Regions from separate parts of the Micromonospora sp. NBC_01796 genome, predicted to be linked through region 1. Evidence: riboswitches for the same ligand, from Rfam matches in the RefSeq annotation. Region 1 holds a riboswitch; each other region holds the start of a gene.
What was found. Region 1 has a riboswitch for cyclic di-AMP ahead of OIE47_RS22370 (coiled-coil domain-containing protein). Riboswitches for the same ligand answer to the same signal wherever they lie in the genome.
Positions count from the first base shown of each region.

Region 2: it holds a riboswitch for cyclic di-AMP, as region 1 does, so the genes downstream of both, OIE47_RS12965 (C39 family peptidase) here and OIE47_RS22370 (coiled-coil domain-containing protein) in region 1, are expected to answer to the same signal.
Region 3: it holds a riboswitch for cyclic di-AMP, as region 1 does, so the genes downstream of both, OIE47_RS14225 (C40 family peptidase) here and OIE47_RS22370 (coiled-coil domain-containing protein) in region 1, are expected to answer to the same signal.
Region 4: it holds a riboswitch for cyclic di-AMP, as region 1 does, so the genes downstream of both, OIE47_RS18940 (coiled-coil domain-containing protein) here and OIE47_RS22370 (coiled-coil domain-containing protein) in region 1, are expected to answer to the same signal.

Region 1 covers NZ_CP109078.1:4,827,510-4,836,247, reverse strand. The annotation lists gene OIE47_RS22395 (HelD family protein) at 1-458, shown strand, start outside; gene OIE47_RS22390 (hypothetical protein) at 486-848, opposite strand; gene OIE47_RS22385 (superoxide dismutase) at 931-1,917, opposite strand; gene OIE47_RS22380 (ABC transporter permease) at 2,121-4,757, shown strand; gene OIE47_RS22375 (cation diffusion facilitator family transporter) at 4,862-5,782, shown strand; cyclic di-AMP (ydaO/yuaA leader) riboswitch at 6,065-6,195, shown strand; gene OIE47_RS22370 (coiled-coil domain-containing protein) at 6,212-7,276, shown strand; gene OIE47_RS22365 (hypothetical protein) at 7,457-8,464, opposite strand; gene OIE47_RS22360 (hypothetical protein) at 8,571-8,708, opposite strand.
Region 2 covers NZ_CP109078.1:2,812,206-2,820,943, reverse strand. The annotation lists gene OIE47_RS12975 (hypothetical protein) at 1-216, opposite strand, end outside; gene OIE47_RS12970 (hypothetical protein) at 213-368, opposite strand; gene OIE47_RS12965 (C39 family peptidase) at 494-1,342, opposite strand; cyclic di-AMP (ydaO/yuaA leader) riboswitch at 1,754-1,897, opposite strand; gene OIE47_RS12960 (YbhB/YbcL family Raf kinase inhibitor-like protein) at 2,625-3,164, shown strand; gene OIE47_RS12955 (class I SAM-dependent methyltransferase) at 3,232-3,960, opposite strand; gene OIE47_RS12950 (hypothetical protein) at 4,376-5,158, opposite strand; gene OIE47_RS12945 (peptide deformylase) at 5,618-7,132, shown strand; gene OIE47_RS12940 (globin domain-containing protein) at 7,327-8,442, opposite strand; gene OIE47_RS12935 (CPBP family intramembrane glutamic endopeptidase) at 8,651-8,738, shown strand, end outside.
Region 3 covers NZ_CP109078.1:3,082,531-3,087,536, forward strand. The annotation lists gene OIE47_RS14220 (NlpC/P60 family protein) at 136-1,164, shown strand; cyclic di-AMP (ydaO/yuaA leader) riboswitch at 1,380-1,517, shown strand; gene OIE47_RS14225 (C40 family peptidase) at 1,585-2,568, shown strand; gene dcd (dCTP deaminase) at 2,649-3,227, opposite strand; gene OIE47_RS38005 (pyridoxamine 5'-phosphate oxidase family protein) at 3,343-3,984, shown strand; gene OIE47_RS14240 (zinc metalloprotease) at 4,082-5,006, opposite strand, start outside.
Region 4 covers NZ_CP109078.1:4,104,315-4,113,052, forward strand. The annotation lists gene manD (D-mannonate dehydratase ManD) at 1-636, opposite strand, end outside; gene OIE47_RS18930 (hypothetical protein) at 841-1,527, shown strand; gene OIE47_RS18935 (MarR family winged helix-turn-helix transcriptional regulator) at 1,578-2,093, opposite strand; gene OIE47_RS18940 (coiled-coil domain-containing protein) at 2,267-3,277, opposite strand; cyclic di-AMP (ydaO/yuaA leader) riboswitch at 3,281-3,411, opposite strand; gene OIE47_RS18945 (copper resistance CopC family protein) at 3,601-4,467, opposite strand; gene OIE47_RS18950 (hypothetical protein) at 4,523-4,930, shown strand; gene OIE47_RS18955 (hypothetical protein) at 4,927-6,261, shown strand; gene OIE47_RS18960 (cation diffusion facilitator family transporter) at 6,408-7,322, shown strand; gene OIE47_RS18965 (copper resistance CopC family protein) at 7,400-8,020, shown strand; gene OIE47_RS18970 (cytochrome c oxidase assembly protein) at 8,017-8,738, shown strand, end outside.

The sequences.
Region 1 (8,738 bases):
GACACGACTTCACCCTCTCCACCAACTACCGCAACCCGGCGGAGATCTTCGAGGTGGCCGCCGCGGTGATCCGGGAGGTCGCCCCCGACCTTCCGCTGCCGACGGCGGTGCGTTCCACCGGGGTCGAGCCGATCGAGCTGGTCGTGACGCCGGAGGAGCTGGCCGCGACGACCGTCCGGGAGGTGACGGACCTGCTCGCCGAGGTCCAGGGGACGGTCGGGGTGATCACGCCGGTGCCGCGCCGGGACGAGGTCGCCGGCTGGCTGGAACACCTGGCCGAACCGCGCCTCCAGGTGGTCACCAGCCTCCAGGCCAAGGGCATGGAGTACGACGGGGTCGCCCTGATCGCCCCCACCGAGATCCGTACCGACTCCGAGTCCGGCGTACGCACCCTCTACGTGGCCCTCTCCCGCGCCACCCAGCGCCTGACCACCATCGACACCCCGCCCCGCCCCTGACCCCCTCCCCCGCCCGCCTGGGGCGGGTCACTGGCCGAAGGTGTACCGCAGGTTCGCGTTGATGAGCTGGTTCAGTCGCTTGCGCAGGTGGCCGAGGAGGGCCGCCTCGGGCGGTGGCTCGTCGACGAGCAGCGTCCAGCGCAGGTCCGTGCCGTAACCGCCCCGGTCGGTGGGCAGGTCGAACCGGACCAGCGCGTCGGGGCGCTTCGTCCACAGTGACGACCAGACGACGAGCTGCGGGCGTTCGGCGCGTACGGTCCGGGGTCGCCGCTCGTCGTCGAGCAGCAGGAGCCACGGGCGGGCCGGGTCGCGGTCCGGCTCGGTGAGCGCTTCGAAGATCACGTGTGGCGGTGCGGGCTGGTTCCGCCTGCGGCTACCAACCTCGGGCATCCCCGAAGGCTAGTCACACGTCCGACGGTGACCCGGAACGGCCCCTTCCCATCCGTCGGGACGGGAAGGGGGCCGGCCGTCGTCAGGGGCGGGGGATGGACGTGGTGGTGTACGGGGTGGTGGCGGTCGGCGGGGTGGTGAACCGGGCGTTGGGCAGGTAGAGGCGGTTGGCGTACGCGGCCACCGTGGTCGGTACGTCGAAGGCCGGCGAGGTCACCTTCTCCACCAGGCGGGCGCTGGTGCCGGCGCGGTCGAGTTCGAACACGGCGACGGTGTTCAGGCGGTTCTGCACCACGTAGAGGGTGCGTCCCTCGCGGAGCAGGCCGTCGCCGTTGGTCAGCAACTCCCCGCCGAGGTCGACGGTCCGGGTCACCCCGGTGGCCGGGTCGACCCGGAAGAGCAGGCCGGTGCCGGACTGCACGATCAGCAGCCCGCGCCCGTCCGGCGTGGTCACGATGCCGTTGGCGTTGACCCCGGCGCCGTAGACGATGTCGCCGGTCAGCGGCAGGGTTTCCGCCTCGTCGGCGTCCGGCAGCCCGCCCCACCGGTTCAGCGGCAGCTTGTACAGGACCGGGTTGGTCGAGTCGGTGAACCAGGCCGCGTCCGAGGTGAGGACCACGTCGTTGACGAAGCTCGGTACGGAGCTGAACTGGTAGCTGGCCAGCAGTTCCCCGGTGAACGCGTTGACCACCCGGGCGGTGGCGCCGGTGGCGGTGTTGCCGCCGCTGACGAACAGGCGCCCACGCAGGTCGACCTTGAGCCCCAGGGACGGGGTGCCCGAACCGGGGTTGATCACTTCACCCCGGCCGGTGAGCAGGCTGACCCGGTAGATGGCGCCGGTGGCGCGCGAGCCGAAGAAGGCGTACGGCAGCGCCCCGATCGCGATCCCCTCCGGCTGGAACCCGTCCGGCAGCGCGAACGTACCGGGGAAGATCGTGCCGGTTCGGTTCGTGGCGACCGGAGTCGCGGTTTCGGCGCTCGGAGCGGCGGCGGCCGGGGCGGCGGCCACCAGTACGCCGGTCAGCGTCATCGCGGCAAACAGGACGGTGGTACGGGGTCGAACTCGCATCCTCGATCTCCTCCCCCGCCGTTATGGCGGGCATCGGCTGATGTCGGTGTGTGCCGCGTCCGATGTTGCCCGGTCGATCCGCCCGTCGCCACCGCACCGCAGAGCGGCACCGCACGGCAGAGCGGCACCGGGCAGCGGAGGGGCCGGTCCGTCTGCCCGGCTGTGCGGGACGGGACGTCCGGACGTGGCGGGACGGGCGGCCGGTGACGGAGCATTGGGCCGGTGACGGAACATTGGCCGATGACGGGACGCTGGTCGGGGTGAGCTGGCCGCTGCTGCGCCTGGCCGTGGCCGGGCTGCGGGCCCATGCCGTACGGCTGCTGTTGACCGCCTTCGCGGTGGTGGTCGGGGTCAGTTTCCTGGCCGGCACGCTGGTCTACGGCGACACCGCGCGGGCCGCCTTCTACGACGACCTGGCCCGCTCGGCCCGGAACGTGGATGTGGTGGTGGAACCCGCCGAGACGTTGGTGTCGGACGAGACGGTGGCCCGGATCCGGGCGGTCGACGGGGTGGCCGAGGTGGACGGTCGGGTGATCGCCTGGCTGGGCCTGCTCGACCGGGACGGCCGGCTGCTGACCCAGCAGGGCCACGTCGGTTATGGACTCTCCCTGCCGGGTACGGCGTCGCTCGCCCCGTACGACGTGGCGGCGGGGCGGCTGCCCTCGGCGGCCGGTGAGGTCGCGGTGGACAAGACCACGGTGGCCGGCACCGGTTTCACGCTCGGCGCCCCGGTGACCCTGCTCGACCAGGCCGGTACGCCGCACCGGCTGACCCTGGTCGGGGTGCTGGACCTCGGGGTGAACCGCCTCTTCGGCGGCTCCCCGGTGGCGGCCCTGGCCGAACCCGACCTGACCCGGTTGACCGGCACCCAGCGGTACGCCCAGGTGGTGATCCGGGCCGAGCCGGGTGTCGACCCGCAGACGCTGGCCGACCGGGTGGCGCGGGTGACCGACGATCCACGGTTGGCGGTGCTCACCGGCGACCAGCTCCGGCACCAGCTCGCCGAACAGGCCGGCAAGTACGTCGACGGTTTCCTGGCGGTGCTGATCGGGTTCGGGCTGGTCTCGCTGACCGTGTCGGCGTTTGTCATCTACAACACCTTCGCCATCCTGGCCGCCCAGCGGGTACGCGAACTGAGCCTGCTGCGCTGCGTCGGCGCCTCCCGCCGGCAGGTCGGGACCGCGGTCCTGCTGGAGGCGCTGGCGCTGGGTCTGCTGGCGTCGCTGGGCGGGCTGGCGATGAGCCTCCTGGTCGGGTACGGGCTGATCTGGGGGCGGGAGCTGGTCGCCACCGACATCCCGCTGCACGCGCCGGTGGTGCGGTGGCCGACGGTGGCGGTGGCAATCGGCTTCGGCACGTTGGTGGCGGTGCTGGCGGCGCTCGTACCGGCGCTGGGCGCGGGGCGGGTGCCGCCGCTGGCCGCGCTGCACGGGAGCGCCACCGCCGAGTTGCGTGGTTCGACCGGTCGACGCGGACGGGTCCGGGTTCTGGTCGCCGCCGGGCTGGCCGGGGCGGGCCTGCTGGCGATCGTGGTCGGGGTGCCGCTGGCCTTTCCGGGGCTGCCGCTGGTGCTCGGCGGCGGCATGATCGTCTTCCTCGGGGCGGTGGTGGCGGCTCCGCTGCTGGTGCCGCGCGCGGTGGGCGTACTGGGATGGCTGCCGGGGCGGCTGTTCGGACCGGTCGCCCGGCTGGCCGTGGTGAACGCGCGGCGCAACCCGCGCCGGGCCGCCGCGACCACCATGGCGCTGACCGTGGGGGTGGCGCTGATGTCGATGTTCGCGGTGCTGCTGGAGACCGCCCGGGACCAGACCGGTCGGGAGCTGACCGAGAACTTCCCGGTGGACTTCGTGCTCGACCGGGCACGGGTCGACGGCACACCGGGGGTGACCCGCGGTCCGCTGCCGGCGGACCTGGCCGGCGTACTCCGGGCCGATCCGGCGTTCGCGACGGTGGCCGAGGTGCGGTTGGCGCCCGCACCGGCGGACCCGCAGGTACGGGTCTGGTCGGTGCCGCCGGAGCAGTTGCGCGGGCCGATCCGGCCGGAGGTGACCGACGGTGACCTGGCCGACCTGCGGCCCGGCACGGTGGCATTGGACCGCCGGGTGGCCCAGGCCCGCAACATCGGCCTGGGTGACCGGTTCCCGCTCGGCCTTCCCACCACCCCGAACGACACCGGCAGCGCGGACCCGGCGGGCTCGCTGATCGTGGTCGCGCTCTACGACGACGCGCCGACGAGTGGGGCGGCGCTGGTCGAGTGGGGCCAGTTCACCGCCGCGTACGGGGCCGGTGCGGCGAACCAGCTGCTGATCGACCTGGCCCCCGGCGTCGGTACGGCAGCCGGCCGGCAGGCGCTGGACGGGCTGCTGCGGGCGTACCCGGTGGTGCGGTTGAGCAGCGCGGCCGACCAGGCGGACGCGTTGTCGGCCTCGCTGGACGAGTTGCTCGGCATCTTCGCCGCCCTGCTCGGCATGTCGGTGCTGATCGCGCTGTTCGGCATCAGCAACACGCTCTCCCTGTCGGTCTTCGAACGGACCCGGGAGTCGGCGACCCTCCGGGCGCTGGGGCTGTCCCGGCGGCAACTCGGACGCCTGCTGCTCGCCGAGGCGGCGCTGATCGCGCTGGTCGGCGCGCTGGCCGGGATCGCCCTGGGGGTGGGGGTCGGCTGGACCGCGGCACTCGGGCTGATCAGCAGCTACGGGCACGGGCTGCCGGTCGTACCGGTGGGGCAGCTCGCCCTCTGCACGGGCCTGGCCTGCGGCGCGGCGGTGCTGGCCGGCGTGCTGCCGGCCCGCCGGGCGAGCCGGGCACCGATCGTGGCGGCCATGGCGAACGAGGGCTGAGCCGGCCCGGCTTCCCCGGTGCCGGTCCTGGCCAACCCGCTGGCACACATTGCGATATCAGCATATGTTGGGCCATAGCGGGACCGGCGACGGAGGGTGTGTGCGTGGGAGCGGGTCATGACCACGGCGCGCAGTCGATGCGCGCCGCCGAGCGACACCGGGGACGGCTCTGGTCCGCCTTCGGGCTGCTCGTCGTGTTCATGATCGTCGAGGCGATCGCCGCCCTGGCCACCGGCTCGCTGGCCCTGCTCTCCGACGCCGGGCACATGTTCACCGACGTACTCGGGATCGGCATGGCGCTGGCCGCGATGACCGCGACCCGGCGCGCGACCGACGACCCGCAGCGAACCTTCGGCCTCTACCGGCTGGAGGTCCTCGCGGCGCTCGCCAACGCGGTGCTCCTCTTCGGTGTCGCGATCTACGTGCTGGTCGAGGCGGCCCGCCGGTTCGGCCAGGACCACCCCCCGAGCGTGCTGGCCGGGCCGATGCTGGTGGTCGCCATCCTCGGTCTGCTGGCCAACCTGGTGGCCTTCGCGCTGCTGCGCGCCGGGGCACGGGAGAGCATCAACCTGCGCGGGGCCTATCTGGAGGCGCTCGGCGACACGCTCGGCTCGGCCGGGGTCATCGTCGCGGCGCTGGTGATCGCGAACACCGGTTGGTGGTGGGCCGACCCGGTGGTCGCGGTCGCGATCGGCCTGTTCATCCTGCCCCGGACGTGGCGACTGGCCCGAGCCGCGGTCCGGATCCTGGTGCAGGCCGCGCCGGAGCACCTCGACGTACCCACCGTGGCGGCCCGGCTCTGTGCCGTACCGGGTGTCGCCAACGTGCACGACCTGCACGTCTGGACGCTCACCTCGGGCATGGAGGTCGCCTCGGCGCACCTGACCCTGTCGGCCGGCGCCGAGGTGGGCGCGGTGCTGGCCGCCGCCCGCGGTGCGCTGCACGACGACTTCGACATCAACCACGCCACCCTCCAGGTCGAGCCCGGCAGCGCGACCGAGAACTGCGGCCCCGCCGACTGGTGAACCCCGATCGGGTACGCCTCACACCTGTCGTCGGTGGTGCACCGCGGCCCGGCTTTCGGTAGGCGGCCCCTATCGGGTCCACTCCTTACCGGCACCGGGACCCGACCACTCTTCGCTTTCCTCGCCCTTAATTTTTGTCCCCCGACCGGGTGAAATTTTCGGTTTATATCCGGCATATCACTTCGATTCATTTGGCAAGCCCGACGCGCCAACACTGTCCGTACTGGACCCGGCCGGTAGGCTCGGCACCGGTCTCCGCCGGGCGGCGCCCTCCGGCGCCTGCGGTGACCGTCGCCTAATCGCACATGCGAGCCGGGGAACCATCGCGTCATTGGGGTGCATCCGCGTCAGCGGTAGGGATCTTCCGTCCCGAACCCGTCAGCTAACCCGGTCGGCGGCTGACGGAAGGACGTGCACCGAATGCCATTGTTGGCGCCCGTACGACCCCGCTATCCGCGCGCGGTCCGAACCGCGATCGCGATCACCCTCACCCTGCTGGCCAGCGCCTTCACCCCCGCCGCCGCGCTGGCCGCACCCGCACCGTCGCGCACCGCCGTACTCGCCGCCGCACCCGGCGGCACCGACGACGAGGGCGGCAGCGACAGCCTCCGGGAGCAGCTCGACGTCGCGGCCAAGGGCTATCTCGACGCCCAGGCGGCACTGGACAACTCCACCAAGCGACAGCAGCAGCTCGCCGCACACCTGGGGACACTGGAGGCCGAGCTGGTCACCCGTACCCAGACGGTCGGCGAACTGGCCGGCATGGCGTACCGCACCGGCCGGCTGGGACCCCTCACCGCGCTGCTCAACAGCAACTCCCCGGACGGTTTCCTGGACCGCGCCGCATCCCTGGGCACGGTCGCCGCCAACGAGGACCGCCAGCTCCGGAACCTGATCGAGGTACGCGACCAGGAGGCTCGGGCCAAGGCGGCGATCGACAACGAGATCCGGGAACAGCGCAAGCAGCTCGACATCATGGCCAAGCGCAAGCAGCAGGCCGAACGGGCACTGGCCGCCGCCGGCAGCGGCGGGTCCAGCCCCGGGGTCACCGGCACCACCACCGCCGCCACGGCCAAGCCCGCACCCCGCAACTCGGACGGCTCGTGGCCGAAGGAGTCGTGCAGCGTCAACGACCCGACCACCACCGGCTGCATCACCCCGCGCACCCTGAACGCCATGAACCAGGCCAAGGCGGCGGGCTTCACCCGCTTCGTCTCCTGCCACCGCACCGGCGGCTCGGGTGAACACCCGAAGGGCCGGGCCTGCGACTTCGCGGCGGAGAAGGGCGGCTTCGGCGGGGTCGCCACCGGCGGCGACAAGACGTACGGCGACAACCTCGCCGCGTACTTCGTCAAGAACGCCAGCCGCCTCGGTGTGCTCTACGTGATCTGGTTCAAGCAGATCTGGCTACCCGGCAGCGGCTGGAAGGCCTACAACGGCGGCGGCGACCCCTCCAGCAACCACACCAACCACGTCCACCTCTCCGTGAACTAACCCCCGCTCCACCCCTCCCCGCGAAGGCGCGTCGGCGCGAAAGCGCGTCGGCGCGAAAGCGCGTCGGCGCGAAAGCGCGTCGATCTTGCAGTTGTGGCGGTACGCAAACCCGGACCGACAACACAAATTCGGGCGCCACAACTGCAAGATCGACGGTGGGTACGGGGGACGGGGTGGGGATCAGGGGTTGGCGTTCCAGAAGCCGATGATTGTTGCGGTCCACCAGCCGAGTTGGCTGACTGTGGCGGCCAGGGCTCCGGGGAGTAGGTGGGGCCAGGACAGGGGGGCGTCGCCGACGCTGACCAGGCGGTCGCGTACGCGGCCGAGGAACAGCCCGTTGATCCCCACCGCGAGTACGGCGAGCAGCTTGAGCTGCACCAGCCCGGATGAGGTATCGGGGCGCAGAGCGGCACCGCTGGCGACCAGCCCCAGCAGCCCCAGCCAGATCAGCAGGTGCGCCCCGTGCGCCATCCCCAGTACGGTGCCGAGCCGTTCCCGGCGCAACAGCCAGCGCAGGCTGAACCAGTCCACCGTGAGTACGGCTCCGAAGCCGACCACGAGACAGGCCAGGTGGCAGAAGAGCGCGAACGACCGCCAGCCCGGACCCAGGGTGATCTGCGGTGCGACCAGCACCACGAAGAGCCATCCGAGGACAACGGCGACGATCGAGCCGATCCGCGCCCCGCGACCGGCCGGCCGACGGTGACCACCCCGCCAACCCGTGACCGGGCCGGACTCCGATTCGGAGTGCCCGGCACGGGACCGCGATCGGCCACCGGCCGGGGAAGGCGAGCCGTGGGCGGCTGGAGACGGTGAGCGGTGGCCGGCGAGGGGCAGTGAGTCGTCATCGTCGGGCAATGGCGATCGGCGACCTTCGGCGGTAACCGACGGGCGGGGAAGGCCGGCGGGGCCGTAGGCGTTGGCGGGGCCGGAGGCACCGGCGGGGACGGCGGCACCGGAGCCGGCGGCCTGGTTCGACTGTCCGGGGCGGTTCCGGCGGGTGGCCGGGTCGGAGCGGTCGGAGCGGTCGGAGCGGTCGGAGCGGTCGGAGCGGTCGGGCAGGGTGGGGCGGTGTCCGGTGCGCTGCCGGGGAACGGTGTACTCCCGCACCGGGGCCGGCTCGGGTGACTGACGGTCGGCCGCTGCGGCTTCGGTGCTGTGGCGGCCGGGGGTCCGGAGGTCAGACATCCGTACCGGCGGTTCCCGCAACCCGCATCGTGGTTCCTCCGCTCGCCTCGGACCGGGTCGGCTCGGAACCGGATCGGCCGGGGAGGGAACCAACCGCCCCTCCTGATCAGGAGACCCGCCCCGGGCGGCGGCGCAACAGAAAGTTGCGCGGGAAGATCCGTACCGGATGCCGGACGGCACGGTCCGGTCGGGCCGCGCCCACCGCCGACAGTGGCGGTGACCAGGCCGGTCGAGTCGCGCCCACCCGCCCACGGTGGCGGTGACCGGGCCGGTC
Region 2 (8,738 bases), 2.0 Mb from region 1:
CTTCAGGGTTGGCGGGGCCGGGCTGCCGATCGGGTACTCCGGATCACGTCCGGCGCGTACCTCCATCGCCCAGCTCAACTGCGCGCAGCCGTCCGGGGTGCAACAGGCGCAGGTGCCGGGAGCGTAGGACGTACCCCGGTCCTCGTGCTGGGCGATGGTCATCGCCGCCGCCTCCCAGATTCCCGCGCGGGTCAGCGGCTCGTCGACGCGGCTCATCGGGCGAACACCTGACCGGCCATGGCCACCACCTGTGCCTTTCGTTCGGGGTACCGGCGCGCGGTGGCGACCGGCTCGGAGTAGCGACTGGGAGCACCGCCGGCCGCCGGGACCCTGCGGTCGCCGGTGTCCGCCCGATTGGCGAGGTCCATGGTCACGACAGGGTCAACGCACGCGTACGTGGATGGTTGTGGCAACGCGGCCACCGTCCCACTGGTACGGACAGCCTCGGGTGCCGACCGGTTGGGTCGGCACCCGGGACCGGGGGGAGGGCGGGTCAGGCTGAGTAGCCTCGGGTGGCCATCCAGTTGGCCAGGTCGATCGTGGTCATCCAGTAGGAGCTGACCCCGTTGACGAACGCCGGGTCCGCGATCTGCACGGTCCGTCCGCTGTCGCGGTAACCGACGACGGTGAGGTAGTGACCACCGTCGTACGAGTGCCAGCCGCCGTCGGTGTCGGTCGCCGAACCGGCGATGTTCGCGACGACCGCGTACCCGCTGCTGACGGCGTGTACGACGTCCGCCTGGAGCTGGTCCATCTGGGCCGGGGACGGGGACCCCTGGATGAACGTGCTCGTGTAGAAGTTGGTCTTGGCCAGGCTGTTCAGCCCACGGGTGACGTCGTCGGCGGAGTTGGTCCCGTTGAACGTGGTGCCCAGGGCCGCGGCGACGTCGTCCTGGCTCGGCTGACGGTCGCGGGCGGTGAGGGCGATCCGGGTGGCCGCCGGCCCGCAGTACCAGCCGTTGATCTGCGCCTCGTAGTCGTAGTCGAGCACCTTCGACGCGGGGGGAGCCTTCTTGACCGCCTTGGTCGGTGTCGCCACGGCCTTCGCGGCGGTGGGCGGGGCCGACGACGGGGCCGCCGGAACCGGTGCCGAGGTCGAGGCGCTCGGGGACGGGGTGGCCGGGCTCGGGGTTACCAGGCTGGGCGCGACCTCGGCGCCGGCCTGGCCGCCCATCTTCTCCGCGACCGCGATGGTCGAGGCGTTGGCCGGCGGGGTGGACCCGTTGCCCTGGGTGAGCAGGATGCCGGTGGTGAGACCCACGGCGAGAACGGCGGCGGAGACGGCGCCGGCCCGGTACGGGCTGGCGGTCACGACGCGTCGGAGTTGCTGACGATGCTTCATATAGATCCTCCGCAGATGTGCCGATCTGCGATCGGGGGCACATGAATCGGGATGGCGAGATGTCTCTGCCGGGGCCGGGTACGTGACCGGGGTACGCGCTATCGGCGGGGCGGATTCACCGCCAGCCGTCGGGTCCGGATCGGGGCGTGCGGAACCGTCACCGCGATGCGGTGAAATGCGTTACCGGATGAACTCGCCACGGGAATTGCCGGGCGATTTCGGATCACCTACCGGTCACGCGCGTCCTCGTGCCACCGACCGCGTACGCGTGTGCGTCGCCGGTCGTCGGAGTGGGCCTAGTGCGCTACCTTCGCGGGCTGGACCGCGATGCGGGCGAGCCGGGGCAGGTGGCGGAACGGGCCGGGGGGATCGAGGGTTGGGCCACGGCAGGTACGGCGCTGCACGAGCATGTTCTCCTTCCGATACCGCCTACCGGGTTAGCTGACGGATTCGGGCGGGAAGCACGCCCTACCGCGAACCAATGGTTCGCGGATTCACCCCAGAACTACTTTGGGTCCCCGGCTCGTAACAGTTACGACTCAGCGGGCCTGTTCCGGTGTCACCCGCGGTGACTAAGGGCCGGACCAGACGGGCTGACGTTACTGGGCCGCTTCTGCTCCTGCCAACCCCTCTTGGCCTGCTTAAACCGTGACCCATGCCGCTTCTTGCGGGTGGTGCGACCCTCGACTCGTGATCACGGAGAGTGGTTGTAGCCGCAGTGACCAGTTTGACTGCGACCGACGTACCCGCTTGTGTCCCGCACGTTGACGACGTCGGATTTGTCGACGGGGTGACATTGCCGGCACGGAGTCCGGATCAGAGAAATGTCCGTTGGGCCGAGGTGGGCTGGTCCCCTCGTCGGCGGCCACGGACCCGGGGTCCCCCCGCCTCGGTCGACCGGTGCGGCGGCCAGCGAGTCGTCGCTCACGCTCCGCCGGTCGGGGGTCGCGCCGACGACCCGACGGGGAAAGCGCCGACGACCAGACCGGGAGAGCGCCCACGACCGGACCACGAAAGCGCCGCCGAACCGGCCGGGAAAAGCCCGGATGAAAGGCGCGTCCGCGTACGAGGTAGAGGGTTTCCGAACCGGTGCTGATTCTCGGCTGAAACAGCGGCGGGCCATCCGTACGAGCGGTCGGATCGGTATTTCGAGAATGGGGCCCGGCCGCGTTGTCGTGGACGTCGGGAGACCGGTTGCCCACTGTTTCCCCCACCGGCAGCACTGAGGCGGGCCGGACAGGGTACAAAGACACTGAGTCTCCCTCTTTGGAAGGACATCCTGATGAACCTTGAGCGAGCGATCGGGCCGGACCCGTACGACCTGTTGCCGCCGGTGCCGGCGTTCACGCTGACCAGCGACGACGTGCGCGACGGGGAGCCGCTGGGCACCGAGTTCGTACACTCCAGCGTGGGCGGTGGCGACCTGTCGCCGCAGCTCGCCTGGTCCGGTTTCCCGGACGGGACGCGCAGCTTCGCGGTCACCTGCTACGACCCGGACGCGCCTACCACCAGCGGTTTCTGGCACTGGGTCCTGGTCAACATCCCGGTGTCGGTCACCCAGCTACCCCGGGGCGCGGGCAAGGCCGGGTCCGTCGAGGGTGGTGCGTTCGCCGTCCGCAACGACTACGGCACCCAGGAGTACGGCGGCGCTGCCCCGCCGGCCGGCGACCACGTCCACCGGTACCTCTTCGCCGTACACGCCCTCGATGTGGAGCAGCTCGACCTCACGCCGGACGCGAGCCCGGCGTACGTCGGCTTCAACCTGACCTTCCACACCCTGGCACGGGCGGTAATCCGGCCCACGTACCAGGTCAAGGGCTGAGCTTGCCGGAGTAAGTGGACGGCCGACACCGGGGACGGGTTGAACGGTGTCGGTCGTCGCTCTCCGGTCAGGCCTCCGACGCGCCGGGTACCCGGGCGACGGCGAAGACGGACTGTCCGAACGGCGGCCGCACGAGCTGCTCCGCCGCCTTGGTCACCGGCAGCACCAGGCTGTCGTAGACCTTCACCATCGGGCCTTCCTTGGGCATCAGCCGGAACACGTTCGTCGCCATGTAGTAGCCGATGAGGCCGAGGGCGTTCGCGTAGTGCAACCGCTCCACGGTCAGCCCCGCGTCGGTGAGCGCGGCCCGCATCGTCTTCTTGGTGTAGCGCCGTACGTGTCCGGTGGCGATGTCCGCCGGACCCATGGCGAACTCGAACGCCGGCACGATCAGTACGATCGCACCGCCGGGACGCACCAGTTCCCGCATGCTCCGCAGCGCTCCGACGTGGTCCTCGATGTGTTCGAGCACGTTGTACGAGACCGCCGCGCTGTAGTCGCCGCGTTCCTGCTCCGGCTGCGGCAGCAGCATCTGCCGTACCTCGACGTTGGACTCGCCGGCGAGGCGCTCCTTCAGTGCCACCAACCGGTCGGGATCGGCCTCGGTGGCCGTGAACCTGGGGAAGTGCGGCGCCCACTCGAGCACGTAGTCACCGAGGCCACTGCCGATCTCGATCGGGTTGTCCCCCAGGTAGGGCAGCGCCAGCTCAACAAACCATCGGCGGTGGTTCACGGCGGTCGCGAGACCCTCGAGTACCTCGGACTGAACTCGCTGATCCCCAGTGATTTCTGCCATGCGTCGATTCCTCGCGATCTGAAACTCGACCTGCACCCTGGACCGACAGAGTGAACCATCTACGACGACCGTAGGGAAATTGAGGCATCGGCGTGGCACGAACGGATTGTTCGGTTGATCCGTCCCCGTCCGCCTTCCGGGCGTTCGGGCACAGAGCGCGGCGATGCCCGTGACCCCGCGCCGTCACCGGCGCGGTCCGCTGCCGGACATCGCGCGGTGCTGAGCTACTTCGGACTGGCGGTCTGGATCACCTCCGGGCTCTGGTTCCAGCCGCGCGGAGGTGCTCGGGCCGACGCACTGCGCGCCGGGATGACCGCGCTGACCGGCGTCGTGCCGAAGCCCATCGGCGGGGGTCCGGGTCTGGGACGTCCGTCCCCTGCCGGACGGGTGAACCGGCGGGGCGTCCTGCCCGGGCTCAGTTCGAGCGGATGCAGCAGCCCTTGCAGATCCGCGGCTGCGGCAGGGTGAAGGCGAGGCAGCACGTCTTGCGCTGCACGGTCGGCTCACCGTCCGGACCGGGCACCAGCTCGATCAGGTCTTCGAGGTCGAGCGCGCGAAGCAGCGTCGCGACGTTCTCCTCGGACGCGCCGGGCAGGCCGGCCGCGGCCCGCAGGATGCCGTACGCGACCCCGGAGGCGACCGAGCCGAGCAGCGTACGGGCGCCGACCCGGACCTGGGTGTGGATCGCGTCGAGCAGCGGGGTCAGGTGCTCGTCGAGCAACGAGGCACGCAGCTCGCGGAGGAGTTGGGTCTCGTCGGTGAGCACCCGCACCTCGGGCAGCCCGCTGAGCGCCAGCGGGTCGGAGGCGAGCACCGCGACCGTGGTCGAGCGGCGCAGCCCGAGGGTCAGCGTCGCCCGGTCGGTTTCGACCCGCACCAGTACGTCCGACGCCCGGAGCAGGGGGACCCGGCGGGCGGCTGCCCAGCCGACCACGGTGGGCAGCGCCAACCAGTAGGTGTAGGACTTCCAGAACAGCGCGGCGGCGGCGTGCGGGGTGGACTGCCAGGAGCGCTGCGCGGCGGCCAGCAGGTCGGGCAGGTGACTGCCGTTGATCAGGTCGGTGGCGGGCAGCCAGCCCCGCTCGTCGTCGACGAACAGTCCGGGTACGAGCCCGGGCAGGTCGTCGGTCCCGAACATCTGACGCAGGGTCGCGTTGACCGGTGCGAGCGGTGCGGTCGCGTACGCGCGCCCATCGATGACGGCCGTCACCGTGGGTCACCCGTCTGCTGCTCGGAAGTGTCCAGCGGGTCGGCGGCGCGGTGCCGCCGTGTCGGGAGGATGCCCAGGTCAGCGTGGCGCAGGGGCCGCGTTCGCCATGGTGTCACCGCTGTCACCGCACCCGCCCTTCGGTCACCGTACCGGTCGCCACGTTAGCACTAAGGGAAGCCTAACCACATCTTGGAGGGTGCGGAGGCGTTCGTCACCATCGGCTACCGAGATCCACCGGTACGCCTGGCGGGCGGATACCCGAACGGGTGACAGGTAACCGGGAGTGACCGATCGGAGGGCTCGACCATGGCCCTGAGCAGGGCATCGAGCCGCGATAGGATCGATGATGATGGAAGAATTGTCAAGCCAAATGTCGTTAACGCGGCAGTTCTGCCCCAGTGGGTAGGTCGCCCACCAGACTGGGATTCCCGGCCCCTTAGGAACCCGATGACCACCTCGCCCATTGAGCGAGCTGCCGACTCGTTCGCGGCCGAACTCTCCAGACGGCGGGTCGAGCGGGGCATGACCAAGAAGCAGCTCGCCGCCCGCATGGGGTTCGACCCCTCATATGTCAGTCACGTAGAGGGCCGCCGCCACCGGCCCACCGAGGATTTCGCCCGCCGGGCCGAGGCCGTACTCGCCGCGTCCGGCGCGATCTGGCAACGCTTCCAGGAGTACGACGAACTCCGGCACGCCCGGTCGAACATGACCGCGCACCGGGACCCGCCCGTACCCGAACAGTGGCTGCCCCCGGGCACCGGGCTCATCGTCGAGCAGGAGTCCGCCACCCTCACCCACCAGGACAAGGCGTACCGGTGCGTCATCCGGCGGGCGCTCTACAACGCCGGCACCGAACCCGTCACCCGCTACCTGGTCCGGGTCGCCGTCGACCGGTACCCCAGCGACCCCGGGCGCTCCAACCGGCACCACCGCGAGCACCCGCTCACCTTCGCCGAACTCGACCTCCAGGCGTTCTGCGGCGACGAAGCCAGCCCCGAGCCGATGGACTGGCGCAAGAAGCACGACCGGGACGCCTTCAAAGAGGTCTGGCTGCTCTTCGAGAACGCCAACGGGCGCTTCCCGCTCTACCCCGGCGAGCGGGTCACCATCGAGTACGCATACACCGTCGGTGAGGAGAAGTGGGGTCCGTGGTTCCAGCGGGCCGTACGCCTGCCCACCCGGCACCTCTCCGTCCGGCTCAACCTCCCGCTGGACCTCGACCCCCAGGTGTGGGGGGTGGAGACCACCCTCTCGGCCGAAGAGGGGCCGTTGCGTACGCCCCTGCTCCGGCACGACGTCGACGGCCGGGCGGTCTTCGACTGGTCGACCGAGGAACCACCGCTCAACGCCCGCTACCGCCTCGAATGGCGTTACCGGGCCCAGCCCACCGCCGAGGCCGAGCCCGAGCCACGGGCCAGCGACCGGATGCGGGCCGCCGGCATCGTCCAGCGCGGGGCGGCCCTCCTGCGCCAACCGGCCCGACTGTTCGAACTGCCCCGGGACGAGGCCACCGCCCGGGACGTCGTCTTCCAACTACGGGCGGCACTGCACCGGCTGGACGAACTGCACCCGTTCAGCAAGGGGGTCGGGCTCGCCGCACCGCAGCTCGGCATCCCCTGGGCCGCCGCCGTCGTACGCCCACCCGACCGGGACGCCGAACCCGTCGTCCTGCTCAACCCGCGGGTTGTCGACACCGCCCGGGACACCGACGAGCAGTACGAGGGCTGCCTCTCCTTCTTCGACCAGCGTGGCCTGGTGGCCCGCCCACTCCGACTCGACGTCGAACACGCCAGATGGGACGGGGGGCGGGCGATCACGTCCTTCGAGTTCGCCATGGCGCGACTCGTCGCCCACGAGATCGACCACCTCGAAGGCAAGCTCTACATCGACCGCATGGACCCCAACATCCCCCTGGTCCCGGTAGAGGAATACCGCGAAACCGGCAGCCCCTGGCGCTACTGACCCACCCGCCCTGCGTTGGGCAGATGTAGAGAAAGAGTGGCTATATCCGGGGGGATAGCCACTCTTTCTCCGTATCAGGGCCCGCTGGGGGCGGGCGTGGGTGAAGGGGGGCCGGGTATCGGGCCCTGCCGGCAGGGCCCGATACCCGGCTTGGGGGGAGGGGGCTGGGTGAGGGGTGGTGGGGTGGTGCGGGGTTAGACGTCGCCGAAGGTGTCGTAACGGATGTTGGCCGGGGGTACGTCGTGCTGGGCCAGCAGGCGCAGGATGGAACGGACCATGGGGGCCGAGCCGGAAACGAAGCAGTCGTGGGTGGTCCACGGGCCGTACCGGGCCAGGACCTCGGCCAGGTCGCCCCGCTCGCCGGTGAAACCGTCATCGACGCTGCACGAGGGCAGGACCGACAACCAGGGATGCCGGGCGGCCAGTTCGTAGAGTTCGGTGAGGCCGTACAACTCGTCCTGGCTGTGGCCGCCGAAGAAGACGTGCACCCACCGGGTGCGGTTGTAGAGGGTCAACTCCTCGACCAGTGCCTTGATCGGGGCGAGGCCGACACCGCCGGCGACGCACAGGATGTCCCGGTTCGACTTCCGGTCGAGGACCATCGACCCCATCGGGGCCGCCAACCGCAGCAGATCCCCCGGCTTGATCTTGCGGACCAGGCTGCTGGAGACCCAACCGGCGCCGACCGCCCGGACGTGGAACTCCATCACGTTGTCCTCGGTCGGCGCGTTGGCGACCGAGTACGTACGCCACAGTCTTGGCTGGTAGCGGGGCACTTCGATGCTGACGTACTGGCCGGCACGGTAGGGCAGGGGGAACTGGAGCGGGCGGCAGGTGAAGACCGCCACGTCCCGGCCCCGTCGCTCATGGGTCAGCACCTCGGCATGCCAGAACGGTGGATTGGTGTCGTCGGCGGCCCCCGCGATCATCTTCTCCGCGATCACCGCGTACGCGTCGCGCCACGCCTGGTCGTACTCGATGGTCCACTGCTCGCCCCCGGCGGTCCGCAACGCCACCAGCAACGCCTCGCCGACGAGCGCGTAGTGCTCGGGGCTGACGTGGTACTTCCGGTGATCGCGACCGAGCCCGCGCAGGAAGTCGTCGAACCGCTCCGGATCGTCCAGCGTCTGCATCGAGGTGACGATCGCCTCCAACAGCCGGTCCCGCTGGCCGTCCATCTGTACGGGGAACAGCTCGCGCAGTTGCGGGTTGGAGAGGAAGAGGCGGGCGTAGAAATGTCCTGCGATCTTGGACCGGTCCTCTTCGACCAGGGTCCAACTCTCCTTCAACACCTGCGCCAGGTTGTCCATTGCGCCCTTCTCGATGACGACGTGCGGCCGGCGCACGTGCGAGCTGATCGGATGGCGGGACCATGGGGCTGTCCGTCTCGATCAGGATGGGCACTCTCCGTGGATGTCGGTCGCACAGAATGTGCGATCGACTCCGGGACGGGGGTGGCGCGTAAAACTTTCGGGTCCGGGGAGGTCGAGTCACGGTGGCGTGAGGCAGAGTGGTCGGGTGACGGTTGAGCTCGCCAGGCCGGTGTCCCGCCGGACCATCGGCACCGAGGTCCTGCTGGTCCTCGGCGTCTCCCTCGGCCAGTCCG
Region 3 (5,006 bases), 1.7 Mb from region 1:
TACAGCGAGGAGTATCCGACCAGCGGCCTTGATTCGCGAACGAACCTTCCCTAATGTGGGGCTCCGACCGCTGTGGGACGTCGGCGCCCATTTCCCCCCTCGGGTGGCACCCAGCGGTCGGTAACGAAGGAGTCGGTGCCGGTGGCACGCGTGCCCTCCCATCGCCATTCGACCAATCATGAGCATCCGGGTGGTGGCACACGCCGCCGCACGTACCGCCTGTTGGCGCTCTCTGCCGTGGTGCTCGCCGGACTGCTGCCCGCCACGCAGGCGCAGGCCGCTCCGACGGTCGACGAAATCGAATCGCAGATCGACACCCAGTGGGTGCAGCTCGAACCGACCATCGAGCAGTACAACAAGGTGCACGGCCAGCTTCTGGCGAACCAGAAGAAGTCGGCCGACCTGCAGAAGAAGATTCAGCCGCTGGCGCTACAGGCCAACATGGCGCTCGATCGGGTCGGTGACCTGGCCTCGCGTTACTACAAGACCGGCCCGTCGTCGGACCTGAACGCGCTGATCACCACCGGTACGCCGACCCAGCTCGCGGACCAGCTCACCATCCTGGACCACCTGGCCCGCCAGCAGCAGGAGCAGATCGCCGACGTCACCGCCGCCCGGGACAAGTACGACGGCGAGAAGCGCAAGCTGGACGAGCTGATCGCCCAGCAGAAGAAGCAGGACACCGAGCTCGCCGGCAAGCGCAAGCAGATCAACGGTGAGATCGAGCGGCTGGAGAAGCTGCGTCTGACCGCGTACGGGTCGAGCAGTGCCGGTGGCGCGTTGCGCAAGGGCCCCTGCCCGGCGACGTACCCCGGTGGTGCCGCCGGCACCGCGGTCAAGACCGCCTGCGCGCAGATCGGCAAGCCGTACGTCTGGGGTTCGACCGGCCCCAACTCGTTCGACTGTTCGGGCCTGACCCAGTACGCCTGGGGCAAGGCCGGGGTGAAGCTCACGCACTTCACCGGTGCACAGTGGAACGAGGGAAAGGCGGTGAGCCGGGCCGACGCCCGAGCCGGCGATCTGGTCTTCTTCTACGGTGATCTGCACCACGTCGGTATGTATGTCGGTAACGGGCTGATGGTGCACTCGCCACGGTCCGGTAAGCCGGTGCAGATGCAGAGCATTGACGTCATGCCGGTTGCCGGGTTCCGCCGTCCGGGCTGACCTGGTGTAATTGCCCAGATTTGCAATGAAGAACCCCTTGCCAGCGGCACCCGCCGTTAGCAAGGGGTTCTCTTTATGTCGACCACAACACACCGTACGTGGTTGTCTGATATACGGAAAGATTTCACTCCTGCCACGGGTTGCACTTCAATAACAGGCTTCCTACTGTGGGAGATCGTCGGGGCGGCACCAGTCCACCCAGCCCGGGTGGCACCGGCTCGACACCGCCGAATCGTTTTCCGAAACGAGCCGGGGACCCAGCACCTCGGGGTGAATCCGCGAATTCTCGTGGTAGGGCGCCACTTCCCGCCCGAACCCGTCAGCTAACCCGGTACGCGGTAACGGAAGAAGGAGCGCCCAACCCCGGTGGCTAGCCATGCCCCGCGGTCGCTGTCCGTTGCGTCGACTCCGGTCGACCCGATGACCGTGCGATCGCGTACCCGTTGGCCTGTCCGTACCAGCCTGCTCGCCGCGATCGCCGGCGTAGCCGTTCTCCTGCTCGGTACCACCCCGGCCCACGCCGAGCCCTCGGTCGCCGAGATCGAGAAGCAGATCGACGTGGCCTGGAACCAGCTCGAACCGATCATCGAGAAGCACAACGCCACCCGCCAGGACCTGGCCGTCAAGCAGAAGCAGGCCGACGCGCTGGCCAAGAAGATCCAGCCGTTGCAGCTCCAGGTCGACATGGCCATGGGCAAGGTCAGCGACATGGCCGTGCGGGCGTACAAGGGCGACAACGCCTCGGCGATCAACGCGATCCTGACCACGGACTCGCCGACGATGCTCGCCGACCAGCTCACCATCCTCGACCAGTTCGCCCGCCGGCAGCAGCACGACGTGCAGGCCGTGGTCGACCTCAAGGAGAAGTACGCGGCCCAGAAGGCGCCGCTGGACACCCTGGTCGCCCAGCTCACCCGCACCGAGGCCGACCTGGCCGCGAAGAAGAAGCAGATCGACGCCGAGATCGACCGGCTGCAGAAACTGCGGATCAAGGTGTACGGCAACGGTGGCGGCGGCCCGCTCGCCCCGGCCCCGTGCCCGTCCGAGTACCCGGGCGGCGGCGCCGGCATCGCCGTCAAGTACGCCTGCCAGCAGATCGGCAAGCTCTACGTCTGGGGCGCCGCCGGGCCGAACAACTTCGACTGCTCCGGGCTGATGCTCGCCGCCTGGGCCAAGGCCGGGGTGACGCTGCCGCACAACGCCGCCGCGCAGCGCCGGGTCACGGCGTACGTCAAGCGCGCCGACCTGCGCCCCGGAGATCTCGTCTTCTACTACGCCGACCTGCACCACGTCGGCATGTACGTGGGCAACGGGTGGGTGGTGCACGCCTCCCAGGCCGGTGAACCGATCAAGATGAAACGCGTCGACGAGGGCACGATCCACAGCTTCGGCCGCCCCGGCTGACCACCGGTCGACCCGTCTCGAAACGATCAGGGCTGGCATCCCGTACGCGGGTGCCAGCCCTGACTGTCGTCGCTACCCGCTCAGCGGGTCGGCCAGGTGCGCCAGTGCTGCCAGGAGCGGCTCGGGGTGGGGCCGCGCTGGCCCTGGTAACGCGAGCCGTACACGGCTGAGCCGTACGGGTGCTCGGCCGGGGACGAGAGCCGGAAGATGCAGAGCTGGCCGATCTTCATGCCGGGCCAGAGGGTGATCGGCAGGTTGGCCACGTTGGAGAGTTCCAGCGTGACGTGGCCGGAGAAGCCGGGGTCGATGAAACCGGCGGTGGAGTGGGTGAGCAGTCCCAGCCGACCCAGGCTCGACTTGCCCTCCAGTCGGCCGGCGAGCTGGTCGCCGAGCGAGATGACCTCGAGCGTCGAGGCGAGCACGAACTCGCCGGGATGCAGCACGAACGGCTCGCCGTCCGGCACGTCCACCACCGAGGTCAGGTCGTCCTGCTGACTCGCCGGGTCGATGTGGGTGTAGAGATGGTTGTTGAAGACCCGGAAGAGCCGGTCCAGCCGTACGTCGATGCTCGACGGTTGCACGAGTGCGGGCTCGAACGGGTCGAGCCCGAGAGTGCCCGCCTTGATCTCGATGACCAGGTCGCGGTCGGAGAGCAGCATCCCGACACCTTAGCGAGCCGTCGGGCCCGGTCACGGCGTACCCGTACCCGGAGTGGCGCCCGGCTCACGCGTGTCGCACTACCGCTCTCGAACATGTGTTCGATAGACTCTCCGCATGGCATCCTGGTCCGAATTCGCCGCCGACGCCCCGCGTCTCGCCGAGGCGATCCGCATCCTCCTGCAGCAGTACGGGCCGGGTCTCGGCTACCTGGCGACCGTGCGTGCCGACGGTGGCCCGCGCGTACATCCGGTGTCGCCGGTGATCAACGACGAAGGGCTGTTCTGCTTCGTCGTCGACTCACCCAAGCGGCGCGACCTCGAACGCGACGGCCGCTACGCGTTGCACTCGTTCCCGCCGGAGGAGAGCGACGACGAGGCGTACGTCGCCGGGCGGGCCCAGGCGGTCACCGACCCGGCGAAGATCGCCCGGCTGGCCGACACGGTGCGGGCCGAGCCGCGGGTCGACTGGCGGCTGTTCGAGTTCACCGTCGAGGCAGCCATGCTGGCCCGACACGGGCGGGCCGACGCGATCCCACTCGCCTACGGCGGGCCGGGCGGCGAGCGGCCGGGCGTCCAGGTGTGGCTCGACCCCACCGCCACCCGACCGCAGGTGACCCGCCGGGGTCGCCGTACCCGCCGGCACCCCAATCCGTCCGACTTACGCGGGGCGTCGACAGCCAACGCCGTCGACCAGCGTTTCGTCCGGGAGCCCCGGGTGGCGGCGGCAGCCCCCGACCCCGCCGTCTGGGCCTCCTGAAGAGTGTCCAGGCGCCCCTGAGTGGGCACTGTAAGTCCACAGGACGCGACGAGGGCCGGCTCCTCGGGAATGGGCCGGCCCTCGTCGTTCGACTTCATCACAACAGAGCGCGATAGGCCTGCCACGCCTTCACCATGCGGTTCACCTGTCCGAGGCTGAACCTGTCCATGCAGGAGTCGTTCGTGTAGTCCATGAAGTTGTGGATCGGGTCCAACCCCGGCTTGCTGACGCACGAGTCCCGGCCCGTCGGGCAGCCGAACGCCGGCTCCGCCTCGGCCGGGGTGTCCGCCACCGCGTCACCCTCACCCGTGCACCCGTCCTGGAACGTGTGGAAGAGATCCAGCCAGTGCCCGACCTCGTGCGTACCCGTGTCTCCCTCGTTGTACGGCTTCGCCGTACCGCCCGGCAGTGACTCCGAGAGCACCACCACCCCGTCGTACGAGGTCAGCTTCTTCTGCGGGAACGTCGCCCAGCCGAGCAGGTCGTCGCTGAGCGCGCCGAGATACAGGTTGAGAGTCTCCGGCCCACCGACCCGCAGTGCCTTTTTCATCTGCGTCTCGGTGAGGCTGTCCGCCACGATCGGATACCAGGCCGGGTTGACCACCCGGTTGAGCTTCTTCAGCTTGAACCTGAACGGCGTCACCGCGCTGCCACTCCCACCGGTGAACGCCTCGTTCAGCACCTTGAGCTGGGCGTCGATCAGCGCACGCGGGATGTTGCCGCCGGCCCGCGTACGGTCCCGGCTGATCACGTGCACCACCACCGGAATAGTGATCTTCGTCGGGGTGGTGCTGAACGGGGCGACCCCGACCCGCTCCGCGTACGCGGTGTCCAGATCGCGGTTACGTTGCGCCGCCTCGGTGCCGCTCAACTGGTTGGGGTCGTGCCCGCCCGGCGCACCGGGTTTCGCCTTGGCGAGCGGGTGGGTGTCCGCCGGTTCCACGCAGGGCGCGGCTGGTGCTCCGGCCGCGCCGGCGACCGCCGGCCGCGCGACCACCCCCGTCGATCCGAGCAGCAGTACG
Region 4 (8,738 bases), 720 kb from region 1:
CACGTCGTGCAGCAGGTGGAAGCCGTAACCGAGCTGTTCGCGGGTGGCGGCGACGAGCTTCGGGACGAAGTCGAGGTAGGCGGCGGTGTCCCAGACGTCCTCGGCCGGGCGGTCGTGTGCCGCCGGTTCGTAGGTCAGGCCGCCGCCGACCCGGATCCCGTAGGTCGAGGTCAGTCCGGGGATCGCGGACTGGACGCGGACCGCCCGGTAGCCGTCGGCCAGGAACCGGGCGACGTCGGCGACCGCCTCGTCGATCCCGGCGCCGCTGGCGTGGCCGTAGACGGTGACCCCGTCCCGGGCCGCCCCGCCGAGGAGTTGGTAGACCGGGAGGCCGGCGGCCTTGCCCTTGATGTCCCAGAGGGCCACGTCGACGGCACCGATGGCGGTCATGGTGACCGGACCCCGCCGCCAGTACGCGCCCCGGTACAGGTACTGCCAGGTGTCGGAGATCCGCGCCGCGTCCCGCCCGATCAGCAGCGGGACGAGATGGTCGCGCAGGTACGACGCGACGGAGAGTTCACGGCCGTTGAGGGTGGCGTCGCCGTACCCGACCAGGCCGTCATCCGTGGTGATCTTCAGGGTGACGTAGTTGCGGCCGGGGCAGGTGACGAACACATCGGCGGCGATGATCTTCATGGGGTGCCTTCCGGGGGACGGGACGGGCGCGGGGGAGGTGGTGGCCCCCAGGGCAGCGTAGGGCTTCCGGTTTGGTCGATGTCCGGTTCTGGGTAGCAGAAGCGGTGGGCGGATCCCGTGACGCCGCGATCGGTGTCGCGGGCCCGACGAAGCGCCGCGATCGGCGCGACGGGTAGCCGCCCCGGACGAACTGGAGGAGGACGAATGCGTACTTCGGCGATAGCGGCGGTGGCGACCCTGGCCGGACTGGGCCTGGCCGTGAGCGGCTGCACCGAAGGGGGAGCCGTCGGCCTGGCCACACCGAGCCCGTCCGGCGGCACGAGCGCCGTGGCGCCGTCCGGCAGCGCGACCGCCGCGCCGGCGACCGGTGGCCCGGTGGCGTCCTGCGTGACCGGGGACTGGCGTACCGCCTCGGCCGCCGGGCAGACCGGCGGGGCACTGGCCAGCGCCAGCATCGGTGGCGGGGACGGGGTACTGGTCAAGATCGGGCCGAACGGCGAGACCACGGTCGACTTCGGCTCGATGAAGCCGGTGACCTTCAAGGCCCAACTCGGCGACGCCAGGATCGCCGGCACGTTCAGCTACGCCGGCAAGGCCAGCGGCACGGTCAGCACCGGCGCCGGTGGCGGCACCACCGGCGACTGGGCCCCGGTGCCGCCGTTGCAGTGGGGCGACACCCGGGTCACCGTGGGGTTGACCGAGCCGACGCCGGCCACGCTCTTCGAGAACGTCAGGATCTCGGAGTACGTCGGTGACGGCGCCAGCCGCAGCGGCGACGTGGTCGACATCCAGCCGCTGCTGGGCGAGGGCCGTTACCAGTGCGGGGGGAACACCCTGACCCTGACGCCGAAGGACGCCAGCGGCCTGACCTGGGTCCTCAACCGCGCCTGACGCGGTGGTGCACAGCTTTCAGTGGGGCCGGCCCCGGTTCGGGGCCGGTCTCACTCGTCGCAGGGCACCCGCTGCGGGTCGTCCTCGGTGTCGGCGTCGCAGGGCTCGGCGTCGAATGCGGCCCGGATGACGTCGGAGAGTTCCCCGAGGGTGTCGAGTTGCTCCGGGGTGAGTACGTCGACCACCAGGCGCCGTACGTGCGACACGTGCTTCGGCGCCGCTCTGGTGATCTCCGCCAGGCCGGTCTCGGTGATCTGGATGAACGCGCCCCGCGGGTCGGTCACGCAGGGCTCCCGGTCGACCAGTCCGCGCCGGGCCATCCGCCCCAGGTGGTGGGTGAGGCGGGTCTTCTCCCACTGGAGGTGGCCCCGGAGCTGGAAGATCCGCAGCCGCCCCTCGGGGGCCTCGCTGAGGTGGACCAGGACGGCGTAGTCGCTCTCGGAGAGGCCGGTGTCGGCGAGCAGTTGCCGGTTCAGCTTGCTCTGCAACTCCATCTGCATGGTGATGAAGGAACGCCAGGCACGCTGCTCCCGCTCACTGAGCCACCGCTCCCCGTTCGCCGCCACCCGCTCATGATACCCGCCAGGATGACACGTCACCCCACCTCAAGCTCTCCCCCCGCCTCTCCCCCCGCCCCCCTCGCCCTCCCCGCTCCACGCCGCGTCGATCTAGGGCAAATGGGGGTGGATAGAGATCAACAAACACCCATTTGCCCTAGATCGACGCGGCGTGGAGCGGGTCAGAGCATGGACATGTGTACGTGGTCGGTGTGGTCGCTTTCGCCGCTGTAGGAGCTCCAGCCGGTGGCGGGGAACCAGATCTGCTTGTACCAGATCACGTAGAGGATGCCGAGCCGGTCCGCGTTGCGGACCAGGAACGCGGTCAGGTTGTTGCCGTACAGCCGCTGGTCCTGCGTACGCGCGGAGGCGAACCCGCTGTTCAGTAGTGACCAGTCGCAGGCGCGGCCCTTCGGGTGCTCGAACGGACCACCGTTGCGGTGACAGCCGACGAACCGGTTGAAGCCCGCCTTCTTCACCTCGTTGTACGCGTGCAGGGTGCGCGGGGTGACGCAGCCGCTGGTGGTCGGGTCGTCCTTGTTGCACGACTCCTTCGGCCAACCGCCACTGGCCGTACGCGGGGCCGCCTTGGCCACCGGCGAGCTGGCGTTGACGAAGCCGTTGGTGAGCTTCTTGCCGCCGACCAGGGCGAGGGAGCGTTCCGCGTCCTGCTTCTGCCGTGCCATCACGGCCTGCTGCTTCTCCTGCTCCTTGACCTCGGCGTCGGCCAGGGCCTTGGCGCGTTCGACCAACTCCTGGGCGGTGTTGAGCTCGTGCAGCTTCTGGTCGTTGACCGCGTTCATCTCGTCGAGCGCGACGGCCCGATCCAGGAAGGAGTCCGGGGACGCGCTGTTGAGCAGCGCCGATACCGCGCCCAGCTTGCCGGTGCGGTAGGAACGGGCGGCGATCTCGGTGACCTGGGGGGTCAGCTCCTCGATCTGGGTCTCGGCCTTCGCCAGCTCGGTGGCCAGGACGGCCTGACGCTTCTTCGAGGCGTCGAGAGCGGCCTTGGCGTCGGCGAAACGCCGGCCGGTCGCCTCCAGTACCTCGCTCAGCAACTGGTTGTCGGACTCGGCCGCCGGGGCCGGCGTTGCCGGCGCGGCCTGCACCGGGACCGAGAACGGCGCCACCATGAGCACGGTGGTGACCAGGGTCAGGGCAGGCGTGAACCATCGGCGGAGGGGTGCCGTCATGCAGGATCCTTCCGTTGGTCGCCGACCGGGTTAGCTGACGGGTTCGGGATGGAAGTGATCCCTACCGCTGTTGCGGATTCACCCCACGTACTCGGTTCCCCGGTTCGTCCAGGACGATTAGGCGACGGTCCCGCCGGCACCGGTTGGCGCCGATTGGCGTTGACCGCGAAGAATCTTACCGTGTGACGCGTCCCGATGGGCATGCCCATCCGGTACGAAAAGCGTTATGGGACAACAACTTTCGGTTATTATTCGCGGTTCCGGCCAACATGGATACCCGCTGTAATGGTGATGGCGCCGATTGTCGAATCAGCGATCGCCGATCAGCGGTTGCCGCGTTTGCGCGACGGCTGCGCCTTTCCCGCCGACTGGTTGCCGGCCGCGGCTTTCCGGGCCGCCGCCGCACGTCTGGCCGCCGCGGTGGTGACGGGCCGCCCACGGTTCGCCGGACCGGTGTTGATTCTGGCCGTACGTCGCGGCCGGATCGCCAGGGCGACGATGACAATCACCCCGACCAGCAGCAGCACCGGCAGCAACCAGACCATCGGGCTGCCGTCGTCGGAGGCGCCACTGGCGTTGTCCGGCACCGGCGACGCGGGTGCGACGGTGTTGCCGGCACCGGGATTGCTCGACGCCGGCCTGTCCGGGTTCTCGGCCAGGGCGAGCAGTGCCGGGTCGGCGGCGTTCGTCGGTGCGCTCCAGCCCTGCGGCGCGCGGGTCGGCGCCCCGGAGTAGGAGAACTTCACCGTTCCGCGTACGGGCTCGCGGTCCGAGGCCACCGACAGGTAACTGGCGGTGTACTCGCCCTTCTCCGGCCAGTGCGAAACCTGGACGAACGCCGAGAATCCGGTGTGGTAGAGCTTCGGCTCCCACTTGCCGTTGACCAGGTTCAGCTCGGTCACCGGGCGGTCGAGCCGCTTGTCCGGGCCGGGCCGCCAACCGGCGTCGACCCGTACGCCGCTCGGCGCGGTGACGGTGAAGTAGGCGTTGGCCGCCGGAGCCTCGGTGAAGTACAGCTCCAACGACTGCATCGGTTGGGACAGCGTGGCGCCGGCAACCGGGTTGGAGACGGCGAGCTGACCGTGTGCGGACGCCGGTGATCCGGCCACCGCGAGGGCGATCGTGGCGCCGAGAACAACGGCGAACAGGCGGCATGCCGCGCGGACGGTAACCAGCCGGGTCGATCGCATCGGCCCATCATGGTGGCTTCCGCTGTGCCCGGCAAGACGCTACAGTCGCTTCCCGATGTCACGGGACCGGCTGACCGGGGAGATGTTGATGATGCCCTCTATCGGCCGTCGCCGTGCACTGGCCGCACTGACCGGTGCCGTCCTGCTGGCCGTCGCGGGCACCGGATGCGGGTCCACCGACGAACCGGTTGACTCCAGCGCGCCGGTCGAGGTGGCCATCACCATCACCGAGGGCCGGTCCGAGCCGCAGCCGGGCCGGGTGGACGCGAAGAAGGGCCAGTCCGTCCGGATCACCGTGACCAGCGACGTTCCGGACCGGGTGCACGTGCACGGGTACGAGGTCGGCGCGGAACTGCCCGCGGGCCAGCCGGCCACGGTCGAGTTCGTGGCGGACATGGACGGCCTGTTCGAGGTCGAGACGCACGAGTCGGGCGTGTTGCTGTTCCAGCTACTGGTCCGATGAGGACGGTCCCCGAACTGCTGGCCCACGGGGTCGGCGGGCGGCAGGACCTGCCCATCCCGTTCGCGTACGCGGTGACGGGTGCGGCGTTGGCCCTGGTCATCTCGTTCGTGGTGCTGGGCGCGTTCTGGCGGGAGCCGAGGCTGGGTGACGCCGAGGCGGGTCGGCCGCTGCCGGACCGGGCCGCCCGGCTGGTCGACTCGGCCGGTTGGCAGTGGATCCTGCGGATCCTGGGACTGGTGTTCGCGGGCTACTTCGCGATCGGGCTCTTCTTCGGCCCGGACGTCGACCGCAACCCCACCGCCGGGCTGTTCTACGTGCTGTTCTGGGTCGGGCTGGTGCCCGCCTCGCTGCTGTTCGGACCGGTGTGGCGGGCGCTGAATCCCCTGCGTACGGCCTATCTGCTCGCTGCGGCGCTGCTCCGGCGGGATCCGCGTCGGGGGCCGCTGGCGCTACCGTCGCGGCTGGGTTACTGGCCGGCGGCGCTCGGCCTGCTGGCGTTCGTCTGGCTGGAACTCGTCGCGCCGGACCGGGCCACCGTCCCGGTCATCCGCACCTGGCTGGTCGCGTACGCGCTGCTGATGCTGGTGGGGGCGGCCGTGTTCGGGGTCGGGTTCTTCGACCGGGGCGACGCCTTCGAGGTGTACAGCGACCTGGTCGGCCGGCTGGCGGTGGTCGGCCGTCGCGACGACGGGGTGCTGGTCTGGCGCAACCCGCTGGAGGGGATGAGCGGGCTCGCCCCGGCTCCGGGACTCACCGCGGTGGTGGTCGTCCTGCTCGGCTCCACCCTGTTCGACAGCCTCTCCAACGCCCCCGCGTGGTTCCGGTTCGTGCAGAACACGCAACTGCCGGCGGTGCTCACCAACACCGTCGGGATGCTGGTGCTGATCGGCCTGGTGCTGGCCGCGTACGGCCTCACCTGCCTGATCGCGGCGAAGCTGGCACCGGGCGTGCGGCCGGCAGACGTGGCGGCCGAGATCGCCCACTGCATCGTGCCGATCGCGGTCGGGTACGTGCTCGCGCACTACTACTCGCTGCTGGTCCTGGAGGGGCAGCGGACCGTCGCGCTGCTCTCCGACCCGCTCGCCACCGGGGACGCCAACTGGCTGGGTACGGCGGACTGGTCGGTCAGCGCGGCCCTGGTCACCCCGACCGGGGTGGCCATGTTGCAGGTCACGCTGATCGTGCTCGGGCACCTGCTCGGCACCGTGCTCAGCCACGACCGGGCGTTGGTGCTGTTCCCCGGCCGGTCCGCGATCGCCGCGCAGGTGCCGCTGCTGGTGCTGATGGTCGGCTACACGATCGCCGGCCTGCTCCTGCTCTTCGCCGGCTGACCCGCCACCGGCCCCTTCCTGTCGCTTTCCGGCCCGTCACCGCCCGAATCGATCGAAGCTGGCAATGAGTCCCACTTCTGACTTGCACACATAGCGATGTACGCATACTTTGTGGGAGACGGCGCGGCGACGAGGGAGGGCGACCCATGGGTGCAGGCCACGACCACGGCGGTCACATGCTCAGGGCAGGCGAGAAGCACCGCCGCCCACTCTGGGCCGCGCTTGCCGTACTGACGGTGTTCATGCTGGTCGAAGCCGTCGCCGCCTGGCTGACCGGTTCACTGGCCCTGCTCTCCGACGCCGGCCACATGTTCACCGACGTGCTCGGCATCGGCATGGCCCTGGCCGCGATCACCGCCGCCAGCCGCGCCCGCCTCGACACCCAACGGACGTTCGGCCTCTACCGGCTGGAGGTCCTCGCCGCCCTCGGCAACGCCGTACTCCTCTTCGGGGTGGCGATCGCGGTCCTGGTCGAGGCCGTACGCCGGTTCGGTGACCCGCCCGAGGTCGCCGCCGGACCGATGCTCGTCGTCGCCGTCGGCGGCCTGCTGGCGAACATCGTCGCCTTCCTGCTGCTGCGCTCCGGAGCCAAGGAGAGCCTGAACGTTCGCGGGGCGTACCTCGAGGTGCTCGGCGACCTGCTCGGCTCGGTCGGCGTCATCGTCGCCGCAGTCATCATCACGTTCACCGGGTGGCTCTACGCCGACCTGGTGGTCGCGGTGGCGGTCGGTCTGTTCATCCTGCCGCGCACCTGGCAACTCGCCCGGGCCGCGATCCGGGTCCTGGTCCAGGCCGCCCCGCCGCACGTCGACGTGACCGAGGTACGCACCACCCTGGCCGGCGTCGCCGGGGTCTGCGACGTACACGACCTGCACGTGTGGACGCTGACCTCCGGCATGGACGTCGTCTCGGCCCACCTCAGCCTCGATCCCGGTGCCGAGGTCGGCCGGGTGCTCACCGCCGCCCGGGAACGGCTGCACGAGAGCTTCGGCATCGACCATGCGACTCTTCAGGTCGAGCCGCTAACCTCGGCCCGGTTGTGCCAGGACAGCCACTGGTGACTCGGCGGGAACCATCCGGCCGTCCGGCACGACTACCCGTGGGGGCTGTCTGCCATCGCCGTTGGGAGTTGAGCTGGATGCGAGTGTTCCGCCCGCTTGCCGTCATCGCCGTCGCCTGTGCCGCCGTACTCACGGCCGTGCCGGCGCCCGCCTGGGCGCACAACGAGCTGCGTGCCAGCAACCCGGCCAAGGGCGCCCAGCTCGCCAGCGCGCCGGCCGAGGTGGTGCTCGACTTCGCCGAACGCCTCAACCCCAAGTTCACCACCGTCGCGGTGACCGACAAGGCCGGTGCGGCCGTCGGCACCGGCCAGCCGGAGGTGACCGGACCCCGCGCGGTGCAGCGGCTCCGGCAGCCGCTCGACGCGGGCGACTACACGGTGGCGTACCGGGTGGTGTCGGTCGACGGTCACCCGGTCAGCGGCAAACTCACCTTCACCGTGACCGCGCCGCCGCCCGCCACCGCACCGGTGAGCCCCTCGGCGGCGACCCAACCGTCGACCGGGCCGGACCCGACCGCCGCACCCGCCGGGGCGACGGCGTCCCCCTCGGACGAGCTGCCGGGTGAACTCGCCGGGGACGAGTCCACCACCGAAGGTGGGGGCAGCCTCGTACCGGGTCTGCTGCTTGCCGGCGTCGCCGTGCTGGCGATCGGCACCGGCTTCCTGCTCATCCGGCGCCGCCGGACCACCCAGCCGTGACCGGCCCGGACCAGCCGGCCGTGGGCACACCGGTCGTGGATGGGCCCGACCCCGTCGTCGGCACCACCGACCGCCCCACCGCCACGGCCGGGCCCGGCCCGGCCCACCCCGGCGGGTGGCCGGTCGCCGCCGCCGGGCTGCTGGTCGCCGTCGGGGCGCTGGCCGCACTGCTGTCGTACGGGGGAGCCACCCGCCGGGAGATCCTCCCCGGCCTCGCCGACGCCGGCCCGATCACCCCGTGGGCGTTGCCCATCGCCCGGCTCGGCATGCAGGTCGGTGCGGTTGTCACCGTCGGCCTGCTGCTCGCGGCGGTGCTGCTCTCGGCCCGTGCCGCCGGAGGTGGCCTCTCCGCCACCGGCTACCGGCGGGTCCGGGCGGCGGCCTGGTCCGCGCTCGGCTGGTGCCTCGCCAGTGTCGCCGCGCTCTGCCTCACCCTCGCCGACGTGCTCGGCCTGCCGATCGCCGAGGCGGTGTCGGTCACCTCGGTCGTCAACTTCGCCACCACCGTCCAGCTCGGGCAGGCGTTGGCCCTCTCCGGCTGGCTGGCCGGGGCGATCTTCCTGATCTGCCGGGCCGCGCTCACCCCACGAACCGCCGGTGTCGCGCTCCTGCTCGCCGTACTGGCGATGGTGCCGCCGGTTTTCACCGGGCACGCCGCCGCGGCCAGCAACCACAAACTCGCGGTCTCCGGGCTGCTGCTGCACGTCGTACCGGTGGC